Regions from separate parts of the Sphaerimonospora cavernae genome, predicted to be linked through region 1. Evidence: predicted binding sites of a transcription regulator. Region 1 holds the regulator's gene; each other region holds the start of a gene.

Region 1 (7,990 bases):
GTGCTGCTGGTGCGCGATGTGGCCAGCGCCGAAGAGGTCGTCCAGGACGCGTTCGTCGCCATTCACGGGGCGTGGCGCCGGCTGAGAGACACCGACAAGGCACTCGCCTACCTGCGCCAGTCGGTCGTCAACCGCTCTCGTTCGGTGCTGCGTCATCGCGCGGTCGTCGAGAAGTACGCCCCGAAGGGCCTTCCCGACGCACCCAGTGCGGAGAACGGCGCGATCGGCGAACTGGAACGTTCGGCGGTCATCGAGGCGCTTCGCAAACTGCCGGCCCGGCAGCGCGAGGCGCTGGTGCTGCGCTACTACGGTGACCTGTCGGAGGCTGAGATCGCACACGCGATGGGCATCAGCAAGGGCGCGGTGAAAAGTCACACGGCCCGTGGCATGGCCTCACTACGGATGGCACTGGAGCAGTTCTCATGACCTTCCCGCCCGACGACGAGCACGGCGAACTGCTCCGCCGTGCCCTGCGCGCGGAGGCGGACTCGGTCGTACCGTCTCCCGAAGGACTCGAGATCATTCGCGGCCGGATCGCACGGCGCGGCCTGCGCAACCTGTTCTGGTGGCGGATCGGCGCGTCCCTCGCCGGCGCCGCCCTGGTGGCGAGCGCGGCCGTGATGCTCGTTCCCGACCTCCGCACCCAGGTGGTCGAGATCACCGGCCTCTCCCAGACGACGAGCGGGGACGACGGGGAACGTGACACCTCGTCCATCACGCGCCCGCCGGCCTCGCCGCCCCCCGCCGTCATCGTCGTCCCCTCGATCGGCGGCACGCGCGCCCAGCCGCCGAGTCCTACCCCGACGCCCACGCCGACTCCGCACCGGACCGGCCCGAGCGCCAGGCCCTCGCCGTCCAAGCCGGATCCGTGCCCCTCCACCACGCCGGCTCCCGACCCGGACGGGCCGGCGGTGGTCGAACCGGATCACGGGGTCGCGCCCTTGGTCGCGTCATCCTGCCCGCCGGAGCCGACGGCGCAACCGCCCGTGCCGGTGCCGACGGTCACGACCGCGCCCGGGGCGTCGCCCAGCCCGTCGCCACCGCCGCAGCGGCCGACCCCGCGGCCGCACAGCCCGGCTCCCACCCCGGTCCCCGCTCCCACCCCCTCTCCCAGCGACACTCCGACTCCCTAGCCGGTCGTACGGCTGGGCGAGGCCGCCTACCAGCGGCCGCAGCGGGTCAGCAGCACGGCGGCCGCGGCGATCCCGGCCGTCGATGTGCGCAGCACCGTGGGCCCGAGCAGGGCGGGTACGGCTCCAGCCGCGCGGAACGCGGCGATCTCCTCGTCGGCGATGCCGCCCTCGGGGCCGACCACGACGACGATGTCCCGCGGATCGTCCCGCGGATCGTGGCCGTCGCCGAGGTCGGCGGGCATGGCGAGACCACTGAGGGGTTCGGCGGCCTCCTCGTGCAGCACGACCGCCAGCGCGGACGAGGCGATCAGTTCGGCGACCCGGGCAGTGGTGGCCTGGTCGGTCACCACGGGCAGGTGGAACCGGCGGGACTGCTTGGCGGCCTCGCGGGCCGTGCCGCGCCAGCGGCCGAGAGCCTTGGCCGCGCGATCGCCCTTCCACTGGGTCACGCAGCGGGCGGCGGCCCAGGGCACGATCACGTCCACGCCCGCCTCGGTCATCATCTCGACCGCGAGCTCACCCCGGTCGCCCTTGGGCAGGCCCTGGATCACGACCAGACGGGGCCGGGGCGGCTCGACCTCGAACCGGCGCAGCACCTCGGTGGTCAGCCGGTCCCTGCCCACGTCCAGCACCACGCACTCGGCGACCCGGCCCGCGCCGTCGGTCAGGTCGATCCGCTCGCCGGGGCGCATCCTGCGGACGGCGGCCGCGTGCCGTCCCTCTGGGCCGTCGAGGACGATGCGGTCGCCGCCGGTCGCGTCACCGGTCGCACGGCCGGCCGCCTCCGTCAGGAACACGGGAACGCTCATGCGCTCGCGTCGCGTCAGCGGCCGTTGAAGGCGTCGCGTAGCCGGGAGAAGAAGCCCTGCTGGCCGGGGGAGAACTTGCCCGGCGGCCGCTCCTCGCCCCGCAGCTTGGCCAACTCCCGCAGCAGTTCCTCCTGCTGCGCGTCCAGCTTCAGCGGGGTCTCGACGTTGACGTGGATCAGCAGGTCGCCCCTGCCGGTCTCGTTCAGCCGCTGCACGCCCTTGCCGTACAGGGGGATGACCTGGCCCGCCTGGGTGCCGGGCCGTACGTCGATCTCATGCGCGCCGTCCAGCGTGTCGATGCTGAGCGAGGTGCCGAGGGCGGCGGCCGTCATCGGAATGTGCACGGTGCAGTGCAGGTCGTCGCCCCGGCGCTCGAAGATCTGGTGCGGACGCTCGGCGATCTCCAGGAAGAGGTCGCCGGGGGGCCCGCCGCCGGGGCCGACCTCGCCCTCGCCTGCGAGCTGGATGTGGGTGCCGTCCTCGACGCCGGCCGGGATCCTCACCTTGAGCGTCCTGCGGGTGCGCACCCGGCCCTCGCCGGAGCACTCCATGCACGGGTGGCGGATCACGCTGCCGTAGCCCCCGCACTGCGGGCACGGACGGGAGGTCATGACCTGACCGAGGAACGAACGGGTCACCTGGGAGACCTCGCCGCGGCCGTGGCACATGTCACAGGTGTCGGGGTGGGTGCCAGACGCGGCGCCCGAGCCCTGGCAGACGTCGCACAGCACCGCCGTGTCGACCACGATCTCCCGGGTGGTGCCGAACGCCGTCTCCGCCAGGTCGAGCTCGACCCGGATCGTGGCGTTTCGTCCCCGCCGAGCCCGCGAGCGCGGCCCGCGGGAGGCGCCGGCCGAGCCGAAGAACGCGTCCATGATGTCGCTGAACGGGAAACCCGCACCGAAGCCGCCCGCACCGGCGCCGGCGCCCCCACCGAACGGGTCGGCGCCGAGGTCGTACATGCGGCGCTTGTTCGCGTCGGACAGCACCTCGTACGCCTGAGTGATCTCCTTGAACCGTTCCTGGGTCTCGGGATCGGGATTGACGTCCGGATGCAGCTCGCGGGCGAGCCGCCGATACGCCTTCTTGATCTCGTCCGAGCCGGCGTCGCGGCGGACTCCGAGGATCTCGTAATAGTCCTTTGCCACTGCCACTTATGACCCCGCCAGGATCTGGCCGACGTAGCGCGCAACGGCGCGCACCGCACCCATCGTCACCGGATAGTCCATTCGCGTCGGGCCCAGCACTCCGAGCCGGGCCAGTTCCTTGTCGCCCGAACCGTACCCCGCGGCCACGATAGAGGTGCCCCGCAGCCCGCTGTAGGGGTTCTCCGAACCGATCCGGACGGTGAGTTCAGAAATTCCGGCGGTCTCACCGAGGAGCCGCATGAGGACCACCTGCTCCTCCAGCGCCTCCAGCACGTCGCGCAGTCCCACGCTGAAGTCGGCGGCGGCGAGGTTCGCGGCGCCGGCGAACACGATCTTCTCTTCGTGCCTCTCCACGAGCGTTTCGAGGAGCACGGAGAGGATCGTGACGGCCACCTGCCGGTCCTCGGGCGGCAGCCGCTCTGGGAGGTCGGCGACGGTCTCCGGCACCATGGACAGGCCACAGCCGTCCAGGCAGCTGTTGAGCACCGCGCGCAGGTTCCCGATCCGGTCGTCGGCGACCTCCTCGGGGAGATCGATCACCCGCTGCTCGACGCGGCCGGTGTTCGTGATCAGCACGAGCATGACCCGCCGCTCGGCCAGAGGCACGATCTCCACGTGCCTGATCGACGACCTCGTAAGCGAGGGGTACTGGACCACGGCCACCTGCCGGGTGAGCTGCGCGAGCAGGCGCACCGTGCGCATGACGATCTCATCGAGGTCCACCGCTCCGGCGAGGAACGTCTCGATCGCCCTGCGCTCCGCCCCGGACAGCGGTTTGATCGACGAGAGTCGGTCGACGAACAGCCGGTAGCCCTTGTCGGTCGGCACTCTTCCCGCGCTCGTGTGCGGCTGACGGATGTATCCCTGCTCCTCCAGCGCCGCCATGTCGTTACGGATCGTCGCCGGGGAGACCCCGAGGTTGTGCCGGTCCGTGAGGGCCTTGGAGCCCACCGGCTCATTGGTGGACACGTAGTCCTCGACGATGGCACGCAGCACCGCCAGCTTGCGGTCGTCGAGCAATGTGTCACCTCCCTGTGCCTGCGGAACCCTTGTGCCTGAGAAACGCCGCCTCTGGCACTCTGTGTTCCCGAGTGCCAAGTGTACGGCCCCCGCGACCGGTGGTGCGATAACGCTGGCGACACAGTGGACAAGCAGCCCCAAGTGTGTCGCGAGGGATATTTTTCTCACATTCCGACAATCCACTACCCGAGGGAGCGCCCCCACCGGGCGGTGCGATTCGCCACCTCGCACGCGAGTGTTCCCGCGTTTGCTAGCGTTCCCGGCATGTATGGGCGGGACGTGCTTTCCGGCGACTGGCGGCGGCCCCGACGCGGGCAGATCCCCGAGATCCCCGCCGAGCTCGACCTCGTGGTCGAGGACGCGGAGGGCCGGTTCTGCGGCGCGGTCGTGGCCTGCGACAAGGAGGCCGTCACCCTGGAGGACCGGTGCGGCCGGCGACGGGTCTTCCCGCTGTCGCCCGCGGGGTTCCTCCTCGACGGCAGGCCCGTCACTCTGGTACGGCCGGCCGCCGCATCGAAGGGACCCCGCCGGAGCGCCTCCGGGTCCATCGCGGTCGAAGGGCTGCGGGCCCGCGTCGCCAGGGAGAGCCGGATCTACGTCGAGGGGGTGCACGACGCCTCCCTGGTGGAGAAGATCTGGGGACACGACCTGCGGGTTGAAGGCGTGGCCGTCGAGTTCCTGGAGGGAGTCGACGACCTGCCCGCCATCGTCGCGGAGTTCGCCCCCGGGCCGGAGCGGCGGCTGGGCGTGCTCGTCGACCACCTCGTGCCCGGTTCGAAGGAGAGCCGCATCGCCGCCCGGGTGTCGGGAGACCATGTGCTGGTCGTCGGCCATCCGTACGTGGACGTCTGGCAGGCGGTCAAGCCGGCCGTGCTCGGCATCCCTGCCTGGCCGGACGTGCCAAGGGGCGTCCCCTGGAAGGAGGGCGTGATCACGGCCCTGGGCTGGCGGATGGACCCCCAGGAAGCGTGGCGCCACATCCTCGGACGCGTGGGCGCGTACACCGACCTGGAGCCCGAACTCCTCGGCCGCGTCGAAGAGCTGATCGACTTCGTCACCCACCCCACCGCGGACACTCAGCCGTAGGCGAGGGCGAGGTCACGGATCAGGGCGTCGGCGAGGAGGCGGCCGCGCAGCGTTAGCACGGCCCGGCCGCGCTTGAAAGGCTCCACCTCCAGCAGACCATCGGCCAGCGCGCGGGCGCACGCCGTACGCGCTCCGGGGACGATGCCGGACAGTGGGAAGCCGCACGACAGGCGCAACTCCAGCATCAGCCGCTCGACGGCCTGATCGCCGGGGGTGAGCACCTCACGGGCGTGGGCCGGCGAGGACCCCGACGCGAGGCGGGCGGCGTAGGCGGCCGGATGCTTGACGTTCCACCACCGGGTCCCACCGACGTGGCTGTGCGCGCCCGGCCCGGCCCCCCACCAGTCGCCACCGGTCCAGTAGAGCAGGTTGTGACGGCAGCGCGCCTCGTCCGTCACGGCCCAGTTGGAGATCTCATACCAGTTCAGGCCGGCCGCCGACAGCTTCTCCTCGGCGATGAGGTAGCGGTCGGCCGCCACGTCGTCGTCGGGCATCGGCAGCTCACCGCGGCGGATGCGGGCGGCCAGCCGGGTGCCGTCCTCGACGATGAGCGAGTACGCCGAGACATGGTCGGGGCGGGCGGCCAGGGCGGCGTCCATGGAGGCCCGCCAGTCGTCGTCGCTCTCCCCCGGCGTGCCGTAGATCAGGTCGAGGTTGACGTGTTCGAAGCCGGCCTCGCGCGCCTCGCGTACGGCCTGGGCCGCCCGCCCGGGGGTGTGCCGGCGGTCGAGCACCCGCAGCACGTGCTCGGCGGCGCTCTGCATGCCGAAGCTCATCCGGGTGAAGCCGCCGCTCCGCAACGTCTCCAGCTGTGCCGGGTCGACGGACTCGGGGTTGGCCTCGGTGGTCACCTCGGCGCCGGGGGCCAGGCCGAACTCCTCGCCGATCGCACGGAGGATCCGTACCAGATCGGCCGCCGGCAGCAGCGTCGGCGTGCCGCCGCCGAAGAACACGGTCTCGACGGGTGGCGCGGCGTCCCCCAGCACCCGGCGGGCCAGCCGTATCTCCGCGACCACCGTGTCCGCGTAGTCCCGTCGCGACGCGCCCGGGCCCAGTTCCTCGGCCGTGTAGGTGTTGAAGTCGCAGTAGCCGCAGCGGGTCAGGCAGAACGGCACGTGCACGTAGAAGCCGAACGGGCGGGAGCCCAGCCCGGCCAGCGCGCCGGGCGGCAGCGCACCGGAGGCGGGGACGGGGTCGCCGTCGGGAAGCACGGAAGGCACGCCTACCAGTCTGCCGCCCAATGACCGATGCCATTGACGCCCCGATGGCCGCGGTCTACGATCCTGCTCAATTTATAAGAAAGTTTCTTATAAGTTCTTCCCCCCCAAGCATCTGAGGAGAATCGTGCGACGACTTCTCAAGAACACCCTCGTCCTCGCGGTCGCCACCGGCCTCGCGGCCACCGCCGTACCGTCGGCGGCACAGGCCGACGCGCAGGGACGCCCCGGCCAGGACCGGTACAAGCGGGTGGCCTACTTCGTCCAGTGGGGCATCTACGGGCGCGACTACCACGTCAAGGACATGGAGACCAGCGGCGCGGCGGCCAAGCTGACCCATGTCAACTACGCCTTCGGAAACGTGGGCGAGGAGGGCACGTGTGTGTCCTTCGACAGCTGGGCCGACTGGGAGCGCGGGGTCCCCGCCGAGCAGAGTGTCGACGGCGTGGCCGACGCCGACGACCAGCCGCTCAAGGGCAACCTCAACCAGCTCAAGAAGCTCAAGGCCAAGCACCCCGGGCTGAAGGTCCTCATGTCGCTCGGCGGGTGGAGCGGCTCGAAGTACTTCTCCGACGCGGTGCTCACTCCCGAGGCGCGGACCAAGCTCGCCGCCTCGTGCGTGGACCTCTGGCTGAAGGGCAACCTGCCCGGCCTGCCGGCGGGCACCGGTGCCGGGGTGTTCGACGGCATCGACCTCGACTGGGAGTGGCCCGGCTCTGACGGCAACGAGGGCAACATCATCCGCCCCGAGGACAAGCGGAACTTCACGCTCTTCGTAACCGAGTTGCGCCGCCAGATGAAGGCGTTCGACCGCACGAGCGAGCTCACCGCGTTCCTCCCCGCCGCCGCCGCCAAGATGGACGCCGGCTTCGAGGTCCGCAAGGTCTTCGACCAGCTCGACTTCGCCACTGTCCAGGGCTACGACCTGCACGGCACCTGGGAGACGCGGACCGGCCACCAGGCCAACCTGCTGACCGACCCGCGCGACCCCAACCCGGTGCGCTACAGCGTGGACCAGAGCGTCAAGGACCTGATCTCCCGGGGCGCGCCCAAGCAGAAGATCGTCATCGGCGTCCCCGCGTACGGCCACGGCTGGACCGGCGTGAAGACCAAGGGCAAGGGCAACGGCCTGTACGCCCCGGCCACCGGAGCCGCCCCCGGTAAGTGGGAGGCCGGCAGCGAGGACTACAAGGACCTGGTCAAGAAGCCCGGCAAGCGCTACCGCGACATGCTGACCGGCACGATGTGGCTGTACGACGGCAACGAGTTCTGGTCCTACGACGACCCGACCGTCATGCTGCAGAAGGCGACCTACATCCGGCTCAAGGGCCTGGGCGGCTCGATGATGTGGTCGATCGACCAGGACGACGCCAAGGCGTCCCTCACCTCGGCGCTGTACTCCATCCTGCGCTGAGCTGAGATCACAGATATCGGGGGGCGGCCGGGGCCGGAGCGTTTCGCTCCGGCCCCGGCCCCTTTTCAGCATGATCCGGCGAGGATCCCCGGGCGTTCGGGCCCGTTCCGGCGGGAAGGGTGGGACTCCGACATCGCGGTGCGCCGAGGCGGCACCGATTACG
Region 2 (7,990 bases), on a different contig from region 1:
CTGACCCAGGTCACGAGTTCGCAAACGGAGGAGTCGATCGTGCCCACTCCCCGGTCAGTACGCCTGATCGCGGTCGTCACGGCGATGACTTCGCTCTCCGCTGGGGTCCCGTACGGCACCACGGCCGAGGCGGCCGCCGCCACCCGCTCAACCACCCGCTCGACCACCCGCGCTACGGTCGCCAAGGACGCCACCGCGTGGAGCGCCGCCACCGTCGAGGGCCTCAAGGGCAAGGACCCGACCACGTTGACGGAGTTGCGACGCCAGGCGCAGCAGGCCTACAAGGGGATCGAGGACGCCACGAAGGTCCTCAAGTCTCGGCAGAAGCGGTTCGAATCGACGCAGAAGCAACTCGCGGCGAAGCTGACCCAGCTTCAGGCGGCCACGCAGGAGCTCAACAAACTGCGCAGGCCGCTGTCCGATCTCGTCCAGGGCATCTATCAGGATCCCGCCATGACCGGCATCAGCCCGTTCACGGCGAGCGGTGACGACACGGCGGCGCTGCGGGCGATGAGCGACCTGGACTACCTCGCCAACGAGCGCAACACGGTGCTCGGCGACGCGGCGCGGCTGCAACGGCAGCAGGAACGGCTGGCCGCCGAGGCGCAGGAACTGCGGTCGGCGAACCTTCTGCAGGAGGCCCAGCTCGACGCGCAGATCAAGATGCTTCGGCAGCGCTCCTCGGCACTTGTCAAGTCCCTGACCAAGGCGCTGACCAAGCTGGGCGTCAAGATCGGCAAGGCGAACAGAGGCGGGTGCGACCCGACGAGAGTGGGGGTCGCCGAGCAGTACCCGAACGGCCTGCTCCCGCAGAACATCCTGTGCCCCCTGCCACAGCGAGGCGAGGAACTGCGCGCCGACGCCGCCATCGCGTTCGCCGACCTCAACCTGGCCTACCAGAGGCGGTTCGGCACGCCGATCTGCATCTCCGACAGTTACCGGAGCCTGGCCGAGCAGCAGTCCGTCTACTGGCGGCGCCCCGGTCTGGCGGCCACCCCCGGCAAGAGCAATCACGGTCTCGGGCTCGCCGTCGACCTGTGCGGTGGCGTCCAGTCCTTCCGCTCGGTGCAGTTCAACTGGCTGGAGGCGAACGGCAAACGGTTCGGCTGGATCCACCCCGACTGGGCTTATCGCAGCCCGTTCGAGCCCTGGCACTGGGAGTACGACCCGGAGGTCGGCTCCCTCCTCTGAGCGCCCCCTCTGAGTACCCCCTCAGAGCGCGCCCTCTGATGGTCCGCTCTGGGCGCCGCCGATCCGCATCGAGGCGTCAGCGGGGATGGATCGCGACGGAGAGCCGCCCGTGTGCCTGTGCCTGCGCGAGTTGGGCGGCCTGGCCCGGGGTGGTCGCCAGCACGAGGAGGACGCCGTCGTCTCCTTCCCCCGCCGACGGAGGGGTCATCACCCGCACCTCACGCGCGACCGTGACGGCCTGTCGCGCCCTCCCATCAAACGGCGGCCTTCCCTCCGACGACGGCGGCCTCTGGAAGCCCGGGTCGCCCGGTGATGCCGGCGGGGCCGGCGAATCCACGGCCCCGGGAGGATCCTCGAACGAGGCCCCCGCGTAGGGCGCCCCCGCGAAGGGGTCCGTCTCGAACGCGGCCAGGACGTCGACGACGTCACCGGGTGAGAGCAGCCGGCCGGCGTCCGGATCGGCGATCCGGACCGGCGTCGCCACCATCCCGGGTCCCTGCGTCGCGAGCATGCCCCGCCCCAGGACCCGGGCGTCGGTCAACGGTTCGCCCCGGCGCATCGGCCCGGCCACGACCCGTCCCGTCAGGGTGGAGCCCGGACGGAAGGCGCCGTCCGGCACCGCCCGGGGCGGGAGCCGTACGACCATGACGTCGGAGGCGGACAGCCGGCCCCCACCCAGGTCATGGGCGGCGGCGAGGACCTCCACGCCGCCCGGGGGCCCTACGGATGTCAGCGCGCATGCCACCGCCAGTCCCGCGAGGACCGCCGAGATCAAGCGGCGATGAGCGGCCAGGCGACGGGTGATCGGATGGCTGCGCCGAGTAACCGCTTGACGGCGCGTGAAGAGACGGCTCAGGGCACTCATGACGCGGCCGGTTACGGAAGCTCGAAGGGGAGCTCGACGCCGTCGAGCACCGTGCCGCAGGCGCAGTCACGTTCGATCGGGAGGGCCTCGGCGACCGAGCCGACCAGCGCGCGCATCCGCTCGACGTTGGCGGCGAAGAAGGCGAGGACCTCCTCGTGGGTGACTCCCTCGCCGGCCTCGACGCCCGCGTCGTGATCCGTGACAAGCGACATCGAGGTGTAGCAGAGCGCCAGCTCCCGGGCGAGCACCGCTTCGGGATGCCCGGTCATGCCGATGATCGACCAGCCCGCGGCCGAGAACCACCTCGACTCGGCGCGGGTGGAGAAGCGGGGACCCTCGATCACGACCAGAGTGCCGCCGTCGACGGTGTTCCAGCCCGCCTCGCGTGCCGTGGCCACGGCCGTGGCCCGGCCGGCCGGGCAGTAGGGGTCGGCGAACGACACATGTACGGCACAGCCGGTGTCGTAGTAGGTCTGCGGCCTTCCGCTGGTCCGGTCCACGAGCTGGTCGGGGATCACCAGCGCGCCCGGCCCGAGCTCGGGGCGCAGCGACCCCACGGCGTTGGGCGCCAGCACCTGGCGGACGCCGAGGGAGCGCAGTGCCCACAGGTTCGCCCGATAGGGGATGCGGTGCGGCGGATGGACGTGGCCGCGGCCGTGCCGGGGGATGAACGCCATCGACCGATCGCCGATGCGGCCCAACGCGATCTTGTCGCTTGGCGGGCCGTACGGCGTCGCCAGGTCGATCTCCTCGGCGTCGTCCAGGAGGGAGTAAAGCCCCGAGCCGCCGATGATGCCGATCTCTACGCCATTGACCATGTCGCCGACCCTAACGAATCGCCACGCCCGGGCGGCACCCCAACAGCCCCCTGTGGATAACTCTCGGTTTACCCGGGGCTCAGGCCGCGGCGGTCGAACCGGAGGAGCCCGACGAACTCGACGAACTCGACGAGCCCGAAGAACCTGAAGAACCGGAGGACGACGAGGAAGTGGACGCGGTCGCGGTCTCCTTCTTGCCCGAGTCGCCCGACGACTTCGCCGTCTCACTGCCCGACCCGTCGCCACCCGACCCGTTGGAGCCGCCGTTCGACGCGGCCGGCACCGACGACGACGAACCCGAGGAACGGCTGTCGGTGCGGTAGAAACCGGAGCCCTTGAAAACGATGCCCACGGCAGAGAAGACCTTGCGCAGCCGCCCCTGGCAGGACGGGCACTCCGTGAGCGGGTCGTCGGAGAACTTCTGGACGATCTCCAACTGCTCGTCGCAGGCCGTGCAGGCGTACTGGTAGGTGGGCACGCGTTCCTCCCGGAACTAGCACTGGAAACCAAGGTCGTGCTCGGCGAATCCTGTTCTGCCACGCCAGGCGCGGACGCGCCGCGACCTACAGTGTTCACCGAAAACTTCCTAGCACTCGACTAGGACGATTGCTAATGGTAAGCAACCCACGAGGCCAAACGCCACTCCGGGCCGGTTTATTGCCGTTCGAGCAGCATGTCCCCACTCGCCCTGTTCTTGGATCCGCGCCGCACTGCTCAGGTGCCGCGTTCGCCGTACCAGCCGGCCAGCTTGCCGCGCCGGCTCACGGCCCGCAGCCGGCGCTCGACGGTCGTCCGCTGGGCGGCCGTGGTGACGATGAGGAGCTGATCCTCCGCCCTGAGCCGGGTGGACGCCGCCGGCACGAACGACCGGCCGCCCCGGACGACCAGCGTCACCATCGTGTCCGCCGGGAGTCGCAGCTCGAAGATCTCCACGCCGTGCAGCATCGAGCCGGCCGGGATGCGCACCTGGAGAAGATCGGCGTTCAGCTCCTCCAGCGGGGCGGAGTCCACGTCGAGTTCACGCGCCTCGCCGTCCGCCTCCAGACGCAGGAGCCGCGCGAGGTACGGCAGTGTCGGCCCCTGCGCGAGGGTGAACACGACGACGATGATGAAGACGTCGTTGAAGAGGCTCTTGGCCCCCGGCACCCCGGCGTTCCAGGGGATGGTGGCGAGCACGATGGGTACGGCTCCGCGCAGCCCGGCCCACGACAGGAACACCTGCTCCCGCCACGGGATCGCCTCCATCCGGGGAAACCGCACGCCGCCGTCTTTCAGCCACACTCCCTGTGCCGACCGTTCGCCCCGCCCGAGCCGTACCTCCGGGTCGAGCCGAACGCCCCGCATCAGTCGTATGAGCAGGGCCGAGACCATGACCGAGACCGGGCGGGCGAGCAGGACCAGGGCCATCCCGGTGACGAGGGCCGGGACGATCGCCCCGGGCAGCTCCGACGGGCTGGCCAGCATGCCGAGCATGACGAACAGGCCGATCTGGGCGAGCCAGGCCGCGCCCTCGGCGAACCCGCGGGTGTCGGCGACGTGTGGGAGCCGCGCATTGCCCAGCATCAGCGTGGCGACGTAGACGGCGAGGAACCCGCTCCCGTGCAGCAGCGCGGCCCCGCTGTAGGCGATGAAGGCCAGCGCCAGCACCGCGATGGGATAGAGCCCCGACGCGGGAAGCGCGACCCGGCGCAGCGCGTAGATCCCGGCCGGCCCGACCGCGACCCCGACGGCCGTGCCTATCCCCAGCTCGATCGCGGTGTTCAGCACGATGTTCCCCGGCGAGGGCAGCGGCTCGGCGACCACGCTCAGCATCATCACGATGATCACGGCGGGCGCGTCGTTGAATCCGGACTCGGCCTCCAGGATGCCCGCGAGCCGGGGAGGCAGCGGGAGCCGTCGGAGCACGGAGAACACGGCGGCGGCGTCGGTCGAGGCCAGCACCGCGCCGAGCAGCAGGGCACTGCGCCAGTCCATGCCCAGCAGGGCGTGTACGGCCACCGCGAGCACGCCGATGCTGACCGCGATGCCGGCCGTGGCGAGGATCAGGGCGGTGGGTACGGCGTCGCGGACGTTCTTCCAGCTGGTGGTCAGACCGCCTTCGGCGAGGATGACGGCGAGCGCGACGAGGCCGAGTTGCTGAGCGAGCTGGGAGTCCTCGAACTGGATGCCGCCGATCCCGGCCTCACCGATGACCAGACCGAGCCCGAGGTAGATGAGCAGACTGGGCAGCCCGGTGCGGTGCACGATCCGGACGGACGCGATGGCCGCGATGACGACGACGGCGGAGAGGAGAAGCCAGACGTTCAGACGCTCCACCCGCCTCCCGTATCCATCGCCGCGACGCGCCCCGGGGGGTCATCGCGTTGCCGGCTGAGCGATTCCACTGGGCAGAGCCGCGAAACGCACGCGCTGGTCGTGCGGCTCCGCCGGTACGCCGTCGAGGAGTTCGCCCTCGTGCAGCAGCGCCACCGTCGGCACGTTCGGCCCGACACGCGCCAGTGCCCGGTCGTAGCACCCCCGGCCCCGGCCGAGCCGTACGCCTGTCGTGCGGTCCACGGCGAGGGCGGGCACGAGGATCAGGGCCGCGGTACGGATGGCGTCGACCCCGCGCCGCGTGTCCACCGGCTCCATGATCCCAGACGGCCCGGGGGTGAGGGAGTCCGGCCCGTCGTAAACGGCCCAGTCGAGGTCGCCGTCCGGCAGTTGCACCGGAAGGATCACGGTCGCGCCGTGCTTCCACAGGGCGAGGACCAGCCCGTGGGTCGACGGCTCGGTCCCGATCGACCAGTAGCACGCCACCAGCCCGGCCATCCGCACCCACGGCTGATCGAGCAGGATCTCGCGCGTCGCCGCCGACGACTCCCGCAGTGTCGCCGGATCCAGCCGGGCTCTGCCGTCCAGGATCAGCCGACGCAGGTTCATCTTGTCCAAAGCCTGCTCCGTTAGTGTTCAGACATGGCTGACTTCGACCCCGTGACCAAAGCCGTGGTGCCCGCCGCGGGTCTCGGCACCCGCTTCCTGCCCGCGACCAAGGCGACCCCCAAGGAGATGCTGCCAATCGTCGACAAACCGGCCATCCAGTACGTCGTGGAGGAGGCGGTGTCCGCCGGCCTGCTCGACGTCCTGATGGTGACCGGCCGCAACAAGCGGTCGATCGAGGATCATTTCGACGTAGCGTACGAGCTTGAGGACGCGCTTCGCGCCAAGGGCGACGAGGAGCGGCTCTCGCAGGTTCAGGAGACGGTCGACCTCGCCATCATGCACTACGTGAGGCAGGGTGAGCCGAAGGGGCTCGGCCACGCCGTGCTGTGCGCCAAGCAGCATGTCGGCCACGAGCCGTTCGCCTGCCTGCTCGGCGACGACCTCATCGATGCGCGCGACCCGCTGCTCAAGCGCATGATCGAAGTCCGCGCCACATACGGCGGCAGCGTCATCGCGCTGATGGAGGTCCCGCGCGAGCAGATCTCCCAGTACGGCGCGGCCGCGATCGTGCCGACCGACCAGGACGACGTGGTCCGCGTCACGGACCTCGTGGAGAAGCCCCCGGCCGACGAGGCCCCCTCCAACTGGGCGATCATCGGACGGTACGTGATCGACCCCACCGTGTTCGAGGTGCTCGAGAACACCCCGCCGGGACGCGGCGGCGAGATCCAGCTCACCGACGCCCTGCGCACGCTGGCCGCCCGCGGTCCCGACGAGGGCGGCCCGGTGCACGGCGTGCTGTTCCGCGGCCGTCGCTACGACACCGGCAACAAGCTCGACTACCTCCGCACGGTCGTGCAGTTCGCCGCCGACCGCGACGATCTCGCGCCCGAGTTCCTGCCCTGGCTGCGGGAGTTCCTCGACAGCGTGAAGTGATGATGACGGAAAGCGAAGCCCAGTCATAACGAAAGCGGGATCATGATGAAAGCCGTCGACCGGCATCTCGCCGACATCCTCGCGGCCGTCCGGCCCCTGGCCCCGATGGAGGTCGACATCGAGAACGCCCTCGGCACCGTGCTCGCCGAGGACGTGGCCTCGCCCATGCCGCTCCCGCCGTTCGACAACTCGGCGATGGACGGCTATGCCGTACGGGCCGAGGACGTGGCCGCAACTCCGGTCATGCTGCCGGTGATCGAGGACGTGGCGGCCGGCGACGGCGGGGTGCACGCCGTCGGGCCGGGGCTGGCCGCCCGCATCATGACCGGCGCGCCCGTGCCGGCCGGCGCGGACGCCGTCGTACCGGTCGAGTGGACCGACGGTGGCACCGCCCGCGTCACGATCAGCAGGCCGGCGCCGTTCGGCAACGCGATCAGGCGGGCGGGCGAGGACGTGGAGGCCGGCGACCTCGTGCTCCGCGCGGGCACCCGCGTCGGCCCCGCCCAGGTCGGCATCCTCGCCGGGGTCGGCCGCCGCCGGGTCACCGTACGGCCCCGGCCCCGGGTGGTGGTGCTGTCGACCGGCGCGGAGCTGGCCGAGCCCGGCACGCCGCTCGGCGCCGGGCAGATCTGGGAGTCCAACAGCTTCATGCTCGCCGCTGCCGTACGGCAGGCCGGGGGAGAGGGCTTCCGGGCCGGGGCGGTGACCGACGACCCGAGGGAGTTCCTGGAGGCGCTCGACACCCAACTGCTGCGGGCCGACGCCGTGATCACCAGTGGCGGGGTCTCGATGGGGGCCTACGAGCCGGTCAAGGAGGCCCTCGCGCCGCTGGGCAAGGTCGCCTTCGAGAAGGTCGCCATGCAGCCGGGCATGCCGCAGGGCTTCGGGCTGGTCGGCCCGGACGCGGTGCCGATCTTCACGCTGCCCGGCAACCCGGTCTCGTCGTTCGTGTCGTTCGTGCTGTTCGTCAAGCCGGCGCTGCTGGCCATGCAGGGGCTGCCGACAGGTCCGCCGCCGACCGTGCGGGCGGCCACGACCGCGCCGCTGCGGTCACCCGCGGGCAAGAGGTCCTTCCTGCGCGCGGTGCTGTCCGGCGAGGTGGTCGCCCCCGTGCACGGGCAGGGTTCCCACCAGCTCGCCGCGCTGGCGAGCGCCAACGCTCTGATCGTGCTTCCAGAGGACGTGACCGAACTGCCCCAAGGGGCCGAGGTGGAGGTGATCCCGCTATGAGTAGTGACACCGGGAGTCTCACGCACAT
Region 3 (7,990 bases), on a different contig from region 1:
AGCCGAGGCCAAGCCGCCCAGCGGACCCGGGGCGGAGAACGAGAGAAGGGGCGGCTCCCGGAAGACCGGGAACCGCCCCTTCTCGTGGCTCGTCAGGAGAGAGCGGACTTAGAAGTCCATCTCGCCGCCGCCGGGCATGGCGGGGGCCTTCTCCTTCTCGGGCTTCTCGGCGATGACGGCCTCGGTGGTGAGGAACAGCGCCGCGATGGACGCCGCGTTCTGCAGCGCGGAGCGCGTCACCTTGGCCGGGTCGAGGATGCCCGACTCGAACATGTTCACGTACTCGCCGCTGGCCGCGTTGAGGCCCTCGCCGGCGGGAAGGTTGCGGACCTTCTCCACCACGACGCCGCCCTCGAGGCCGGCGTTGACGGCGATCTGCTTCAGCGGCTCCTCAAGCGCCTTGCGGACGATCGCCGCACCGGTCGCCTCGTCGCCGCCGAGCTCCAGCTTGTCGAAGGCCTTGGCGCCCGCCTGCAGCAGGGCCACGCCACCACCGGGGACGATGCCCTCCTCGACGGCGGCCTTCGCGTTGCGGACGGCGTCCTCGATGCGGTGCTTGCGCTCCTTCAGCTCGACCTCGGTGGCCGCGCCAGCCTTGATGACGGCGACGCCGCCGGCCAGCTTGGCGAGACGCTCCTGGAGCTTCTCACGGTCGTAGTCGGAGTCGGTCCGCTCGATCTCGGCGCGGATCTCGTTCACCCGGCCGGAGATCTGCTCGGGGTCGCCGGCACCGTCGACGATGGTGGTCTCGTCCTTGGTGATGACGACCTTGCGGGCCCGGCCGAGCAGGTCGAGGGTCGCGTTCTCGAGCTTGAGACCGACCTCCTCGGAGATGACCTGACCACCGGCGAGGATGGCGATGTCGCCCAGCATGGCCTTGCGGCGGTCACCGAAGCCCGGAGCCTTGACCGCGACGGACTTGAACAGGCCGCGGATCTTGTTGACGACCAGGGTCGCCAGGGCCTCGCCCTCGACGTCCTCGGCGATGATGACCAGCGGCTTGCCCGACTGGACGACCTTGTCGAGCAGCGGGAGCAGGTCCTTGTTCGCAGAGATCTTGGAGTTGACGATGAGGATGTAGGCGTCCTCGAAGACCGCCTCCATGCGCTCAGGGTCCGTGACGAAGTAGCCGGAGACGTAGCCCTTGTCGAAGCGCATGCCCTCGGTGAGCTCCAGCTCCAGGCCGAAGGTGTTGCTCTCCTCGACGGTGATGACGCCTTCCTTGCCGACCTTGTCCATCGCCTCGGCGATGAGCGAGCCGATCTCGGGGTCGGCGGCGGAGATGGAGGCGGTGGAGGCGATCTGCTCCTTGGTCTCCACGTCCTTGGCGAGCTTGGACAGCTCCTCACTGACGCGCTCGACGGCGGCCTCGATGCCCTTCTTCAGGGCCATCGGGTTGGCGCCCGCGGCTACGTTGCGCAGCCCCTCACGTACCAGCGCCTGGGCGAGTACGGTGGCGGTGGTCGTGCCGTCACCGGCGACGTCGTCGGTCTTCTTGGCGACTTCCTTGACCAGCTCGGCGCCGATCTTCTCCCACGGGTCCTCGAGCTCGATCTCCTTGGCGATCGAGACACCATCGTTGGTGATCGTGGGGGCTCCCCACTTCTTCTCCAGCACGACGTTGCGGCCCTTGGGGCCGAGGGTCACCTTCACGGCGTCGGCGAGCTGGTTCATACCGCGCTCGAGACCGCGCCGGGCGTCCTCGTCAAACGCGATCATCTTGGCTGCCATCAGGCTAGACCTCCCAGTAGCAGGGTGGCTTCCACTGGACCGAGCCGACGCCCGCGACGGCATGGGCCCGCTCTCCCTTCGGGGACCCCATCGTCTCGATCCTGTTGTTGTCACTCTCGACCTCAGAGTGCCAACCATGTATTTAGCACTCTACCCCTGCGAGTGCAAGCGCAGGCCATCCTGACCCAGGGCGTGTCCAACGCGCTGACCAGCGAAGACTCCGCTGACACGCCCCTGACACAGCATCGAGAAACGACGAAGGCCCGGCTTCGCCAGGAGCGAACCGGGCCTCGCGATGGTCGAGCGACAAGGGCGTGTTCGGCAACGCCGTCCCACGCGGGGCAGGACATGACGTGCCGAACACACCCAAGATCAGACGGCCCGGACGGCCTCCGCCTGCGGACCCTTCTGTCCCTGCGTGATGTCGAACTCCACCCGCTGCCCCTGCTCAAGCGACTTGTAGCCGTCCATCAGGATCGCCGAGTAATGAACGAACACGTCCTTACCACCGTCTACCGCGATGAAGCCGTAGCCCTTGTCCGCGTTAAACCATTTGACGGTGCCCTGCGCCACTTTCCGACTCCTCTTGCTGGGCGGGGGACCACACCCAAGAAGCCCCCGGTTTTCGTCGATCGTCCTCGACGATACCCGTGTCAAGGCATCGGACAACAGAGTAAATCCGCAAACTACTACGAGGTGTTCGCTCAACGCAGGATCAGGGAATATTCACTTTAGTGGGCGATAGTTGATAATTGCACCATTTGACAGGTAGCGCCCGACTTGGGCGATGACAAATGCCCAGGTCAGGCGCCCTCTAGGTGCGGAGAGGCTCAGCCGCCCGCGACTGCCGGGATCACCGAGATCTGCGCGCCGTCCGGCGTGGAGGTGTCCAACCCCTCGGCAAATCGGACATCCTCTTCCCCGACATAGACATTGACAAAACGCCGTATTTTGCCCGTTTCGTCCAAGATTCGACCTCCGATGCCCGGGTAGTCCGCATCCAGCTTCTGCAGGACCTCGCGAAGCGTCGCACCTTCTCCGGACACCTCCGCGACCCCATTCGTGTATGTGCGCAGAATCGTCGGAATCCGTACAGAAACGCTCATTTTCACTCGCTTTCGTGATTGGAAGTGGGCTCAGGGAAACGCGGTCAGTTGGCGAAAGCCGTACGGAACGCGTCGAGAGACGGCCGGATGACGGCCGCCGGACGGGCCTGCTCGGCGATCGCATCGAGCGTCTTCAACCCGTCGCCCGTGTTGAGTACGACGGTCTCGGCGTCCGGGTCGAGCCTGCCTTCGCGCGCCAGCTTGCGCAGCACGCCGACCGTCACACCGCCGGCGGTCTCGGCGAAAACGCCCTCGGTCCGCGCCAGCAGACGGATGGCCTCGACCACCTCGTGGTCGTCGACGTCCTCCACCGCACCGCCCGTGCGCCGCGCGATGTCCAGCACGTACGGCCCGTCCGCCGGGTTGCCGATCGCCAGCGACTTGGCGATCGTGTCCGGCCTGACCGGCTGCACCACGTCGTGCCCCGCCTTGTACGCCCTTGAGACCGGTGAGCAACCCTCCGCCTGGGCGCCGAAGATCCGGTACGGACGGTCCTCCACCAGGCCGAGCCTGATCAGCTCACGGAAGCCCTTGTCCACCTTGGTGAGCTGCGAACCGGAGGCCACCGGGATGACGATCTGGTCGGGCAACCGCCAGCCGAGCTGCTCCGCGATCTCGTACGCGAGCGTCTTGGACCCCTCCGCGTAGTAAGGCCGGAGGTTGACGTTGACGAAGCCCCACTTCTCGCCGAGCTCGTCGCCGATCAGCTCGGAGCAGAAGCGGTTGACCTCGTCATAGGTGCCCTGGATGCCGACGAGGCGGCCGCCGTACGCCGAGGCCATCGTGACCTTGGCCGCCTCGAGGTCGGCGGGGATGAACACGCAGGAGTCGAGGCCGGCACGGGCGGCGGCGGCGCCGACGGCGCCCGCCAGGTTGCCGGTGGAGGAGCAGGAGAGCGTGTGGAAACCGAAGGTTCTGGCCGCCTCGAGGGCGATCGCCACGACCCGATCCTTGAAGGAGTGGGTGGGGTTGCCCGAGTCATCCTTGATGTGCAGCGAGCGTAGCCCCAGCTCGGCCGCGAGCCTGTCCGCCTTGACCAGCTTGGTCCACCCGGGTTGGAGATTGGGCTTGGCCGCCACGTCCGCGGGAACCGGCAGAAGCGCCCGGTAGCGCCAGATGTTCGTCGGTCCCGACTCGATGTCCTCGCGGCGGACATCGCCGAAGTCGTACGTCACCTCGAGCGGCCCGAAACACTCGGCACAGGCGAAGATCGGCCCCAAATCGTAGACGGTGCCGCATTCGCGACAGGACAGACCCGTGGCGGGGCCGAACTCAGAACTGGTCGTGGTGCTGGAACCGGGGGCATTGGTGTGCGCCATGAAGCGAGGCCCTTCCCTCATCTTCGCTCGCGACCACCTTGACCGCGAGCCCGGAATTGGCACCCTGTCCCGGCCGGGCCTCGTGGTCACGAGTTCGGTCACGGGAGGGTTGCCGGGGCTTCGCAGGGCCGGTCCCTCCACCCCTCTGGATGAGCATGTTCAGTTGTGTGGACGTTCAGTTGTCCCAGGTCGTGTCCCGAGTCGTCGAATGGCATGGGGGAACGTCCGTAAGCACTGTACCCCGGCGTTCCCGGAATCCGGTCCCGCTTCTCAATAGACGAGACAAATCGTCCCACCATCCGTACGCGAGCCCGGTATCAAGCAGGTCACCCGTAGGCGTCGCCGAGTGCCGACTGCACGTACTTGCGGGCCTGGTGGATCCGCGATTTGGCGGTGCCGAGCGGGATGCCGAGCTGCTCGGCGATCTCCAGGTAATCGAGTTGGCAGATGTCGCGCAGCACCAGCGCCTGAGCGAGATCGGGCTTGTCCGCCTCCAGCGACTCCATGGCGTCGAGCAGATCGAGCCGCGATCCGGCGATGACGCTGACCCGCCGAGGATCGGGGCGCTGCTCGGGTAGTTCCTCCGCCTGCTCGGCCGCGCGCCGCTTCAGCGAGCGGTAGGTGGTCCGCGTGCAGTTGACGGTCACGATGTGCAGCCAGGTGCTGAACTTGGCCCGGCCCTCGAACCTGCCGATGTTGCGCGCCACGGCGAGCAGCGTGTCCTGGCACGCCTCCTCGGCGTCCTGACGATAGGGTAGAAGTCGCTCGCAGTGCCGCAGCACGTCGGGCTCGATCCGGCGGAGCAGTTCGCCGAGTGATCGATGATCGCCTCCGGCGGCCGCCCTGGCCAGATCCTCAGTTGTCTCGTCCATTGCCATTGCCGTTTCCGCCCCTCCTTTTGACATCCTATTGATTCATGAGCAGCCAGGTTCTGATCGCTTCCAACCGGGGGCCGGTGTCGTTCTCCATGTCGGACGACGGCACGCTCACCATGCGCCGGGGCGGTGGCGGTCTGGTCTCCGGGCTGTCGGAGGTGGCCAGGGACGGTGACCTGCTGTGGGTCTGCGCCGCGCTGTCCGACGGCGACCGCGGTGCCGTACGACTCGCGCCCGGCGGGCGACTCGACCGCGCGTTCGACGCCGGGCCGGTCCGGATGCTCGACATCCCGCCGGCGGTCTTCCATCGGGCCTACAACGCCGTGGCCAACTCGACCCTGTGGTTCGTCAACCACCTGCTCTACAACACGCCGTTCACGCCGCAGTTCGGCATACGCTTCCGCCGCGAGTGGGAGTCCTACCGGGAGTACAACGGCGCTTTCGCGCTCGCGCTCGCCGAGGAGGCCGGGCCCGGATCCCGCGTGATGGTGCAGGACTACCACCTGACGCTGGCCCCGGCGATGCTCCGCGTCGAGCGGCCCGACCTGCGGATCGCCCACTTCTCCCACACGCCGTGGGCGCCGCCGGAGTACTTCTCGCTGCTACCCGACGACGTCGCCGTCGAGGTGCTGTCGGGGATCCTCGGCTCCGACCACGCCGGCTTCCTCACCGCCCGCTGGGCCGAGGCGTTCATGGACTGCTGCGCCGTCTTCCTCGGCGCCAGGGTCGATCGCGAGAGCCGTACGGTCAGCTTCGGCGGCCGGACCGTCCGCATCGGCGTGCATCCGCTCGGCGTGAACGGCGAGGCGCTGCGGGCACGTGCCGCCGAGCCCGACGTCGAGTCGCACATCGCCGCGATCAAGGACGTGGTCGGCGACCGCAAGCTGATCGTCCGCATCGACCGGACAGAGCTGTCCAAGAACATCGTGCGCGGCCTCACCGCCTACCGGGAGTTCCTGGCCGGGCATCCGGAGTGGCACGGCAAGGTCGTGCATCTGGCCTTCGCCTACCCGTCCCGGCACGACCTGCCTGAATACCGCGAGTACACGGCGGCCGTGCAGCGGTGCGCCAAGGAGATCGACGACGAGTTCGCCACCGAGGACTGGGATCCGCTGATCCTCAACGTCCACGACGACTATCCGCGATCATTGGCCGCCTACCGGCTGGCCGACGTCCTGCTGGTCAACCCCATCAGGGACGGCATGAACCTGGTCGCCAAGGAGGGACCGATCCTGTCCAGGCGGTGCGCGCTCGTGCTCTCCCGCGAGGCGGGCGCCGCGGCGGAGCTCGGCGCCGACGCGCTGCTGGTCAACCCCTACGACGTCTCCGGTACGGCGGCCGCACTGCACGAGGCGCTGCTGCTGCCCGAGGAGGATCGGGCCGGGCGCTGCGCCCGGCTACGGGAGGCGGCGACCGCGTTCCCCCCGAGGCGCTGGTTCGACGATCAGCTCGCCGCTCTGGATCACTGCTGAAGATTCGCGGATCGCGGCTACACCGTGGCCGGCTCTGGGTGCCGACACCGGCGCCCACGCCGGTCCCAGTCTCTCAACCAAGCTCAATTCAATTGCCGTTCCTGGCCCGCGTCGAACGGGACCGCGGCGGGACGTGACGGCGACGAACGCGGGTACCGTCCGGCCGGATGCCGGGAAGCGGGAGGCTCCACCTCATCGGCTCCACGTCAGCGGAGAGGGACCACCAGGTCCACGAGTTCATCCCAGAAGTAGATGAGGATCGTGAGCGCGGCCGTCACCGTCCCGGCCATCGCGATTCCTGGTAAATCGAATGAGCCCGATGAGAACATCTCACCGACCGCTCCCAGCAGCGCGATGAGAACCAGCAGAGCGTTCCGCACCAGATGACGTTCGCCGATGCTCGCGCCCTGCTTTCCGAAACAGTTACAGGAGACCCGGCGCCGACGAGAGATCGCTCGCATGATGACGGTGGTGAAGGCCAGAAGCAGGACCGCGGCCGATATCAGGCCCGCCTGGGAAGTGACGACGAGCAGGAGCGCAACCGTGATCTCAGCGGCGACCACGAGAAGCGCCACTTTTCCGGTCAGCCGCTTCGGCACCTCTTTCAGTTGGGCCAACGCCTCGGCGAAGGCGTCGAGGTTTCGCACCTTTCCGAGCGCCGAGAGCACAAAAACGGCCGTCAGCAGCATCCGCGAGACCAACACCAGATAGATCAAGAACGGCCATCCTTCGGAAACCGACCAACCACCACGCCCGCGACTCGCTCAGCGGGAACATAACCCATGCTTCGGGAATCCAGGCTCGCCGCGGCATTGTCACCCAAGATGACGACGTGGCCCGCTGGAACCCGGTCACCCACCGGCAGGTTCGCCCGTCCTGCGAGTTCTGCGGAGATCCTGTCCCCGGCGACGCCCGCCACCCGTTTGACGATCAGCGGCGCGGGCGGCGGCTCACCGGTGCGCGGCTCACCGCTCCGTCGCCCCGGTCGCCCCGGTCGCTCACGGTCGAGCACCACCACCTGTCCCCTACGAGCGAGTCCGCCAAGGCGTATCACCAGCAGCCGATCCCCGTCATGGAGTGTGGGTTTCATGCTGGCTCCCTCGACTTCGACGATCAGCAGGCATCGTCGTACGACCAACCCGGCGACCGCGGCCACGAAGACGACCCCCAGAAGGACGCTCATCCCACCGGCTCCCGATAGCCGGAGGCCTGGAGGGTGAACAGTTCCGCGTACCGGCCCCCGGCCGACATCAACTCTTCGTGCGTGCCCTGTTCGACCACCTTCCCGGCCTCCAGCACGACGAGATGGTCGGCGTCCCGGACCGCGCTGAGCCGGTGGGAGATCAACACGCTGGTACGGCCTCGCCGAAGCGTCCTCAGTCTGCTGTGGATGGCGTGTTCGGACTCGGCGTCCAATCCGGAACTGGGCTCGTCCAGGATCAGTAGATCGCGGTCACCACGTAACAATGCCCTGGACAGGGCCACCC

The links. The regulator HrcA, encoded in region 1, represses chaperone genes, less so after heat shock. The targets are predictions, from matches to a motif close to TTGGCACTCTCNNNNNGAGAGTGCCAA.
Positions count from the first base shown of each region.
Region 2: a site for HrcA is predicted at 3,461-3,487, ahead of ACFHYQ_RS10440 (FmdB family zinc ribbon protein). Genes of this name have one in related genera too.
Region 3: a site for HrcA is predicted at 1,839-1,865, ahead of groL (chaperonin GroEL). Genes of this name have one in related genera too.

Region 1 covers NZ_JBHMQT010000003.1:540,678-548,667, forward strand. Annotated here, with positions in the region: gene ACFHYQ_RS03050 (SigE family RNA polymerase sigma factor) at 1-426, shown strand, start outside; gene ACFHYQ_RS03055 (hypothetical protein) at 423-1,133, shown strand; gene ACFHYQ_RS03060 (16S rRNA (uracil(1498)-N(3))-methyltransferase) at 1,160-1,942, opposite strand; gene dnaJ (molecular chaperone DnaJ) at 1,957-3,090, opposite strand; gene hrcA (heat-inducible transcriptional repressor HrcA) at 3,097-4,110, opposite strand; gene ACFHYQ_RS03075 (DUF3097 domain-containing protein) at 4,375-5,196, shown strand; gene hemW (radical SAM family heme chaperone HemW) at 5,187-6,416, opposite strand; gene ACFHYQ_RS03085 (glycoside hydrolase family 18 protein) at 6,541-7,827, shown strand.
Region 2 covers NZ_JBHMQT010000017.1:3,440-11,429, forward strand. Annotated here, with positions in the region: gene ACFHYQ_RS10425 (D-alanyl-D-alanine carboxypeptidase family protein) at 40-1,191, shown strand; gene ACFHYQ_RS10430 (SAF domain-containing protein) at 1,268-1,966, opposite strand; gene ACFHYQ_RS10435 (S-methyl-5'-thioadenosine phosphorylase) at 2,068-2,874, opposite strand; gene ACFHYQ_RS10440 (FmdB family zinc ribbon protein) at 2,954-3,352, opposite strand; gene ACFHYQ_RS10445 (potassium/proton antiporter) at 3,589-5,190, opposite strand; gene ACFHYQ_RS10450 (5-formyltetrahydrofolate cyclo-ligase) at 5,230-5,796, opposite strand; gene galU (UTP--glucose-1-phosphate uridylyltransferase GalU) at 5,830-6,732, shown strand; gene glp (molybdotransferase-like divisome protein Glp) at 6,778-7,962, shown strand; gene moaC (cyclic pyranopterin monophosphate synthase MoaC) at 7,959-7,990, shown strand, end outside.
Region 3 covers NZ_JBHMQT010000055.1:128,446-136,435, forward strand. Annotated here, with positions in the region: gene groL (chaperonin GroEL) at 109-1,731, opposite strand; gene ACFHYQ_RS24635 (cold-shock protein) at 2,104-2,304, opposite strand; gene ACFHYQ_RS24640 (MoaD/ThiS family protein) at 2,562-2,837, opposite strand; gene thrC (threonine synthase) at 2,882-4,156, opposite strand; SAM riboswitch class I at 4,171-4,312, opposite strand; gene ACFHYQ_RS24650 (RNA polymerase sigma factor) at 4,483-5,034, opposite strand; gene ACFHYQ_RS24655 (alpha,alpha-trehalose-phosphate synthase (UDP-forming)) at 5,073-6,503, shown strand; gene ACFHYQ_RS24660 (MauE/DoxX family redox-associated membrane protein) at 6,710-7,219, opposite strand; gene ACFHYQ_RS24665 (S26 family signal peptidase) at 7,216-7,686, opposite strand; gene ACFHYQ_RS24670 (ABC transporter ATP-binding protein) at 7,683-7,990, opposite strand, start outside.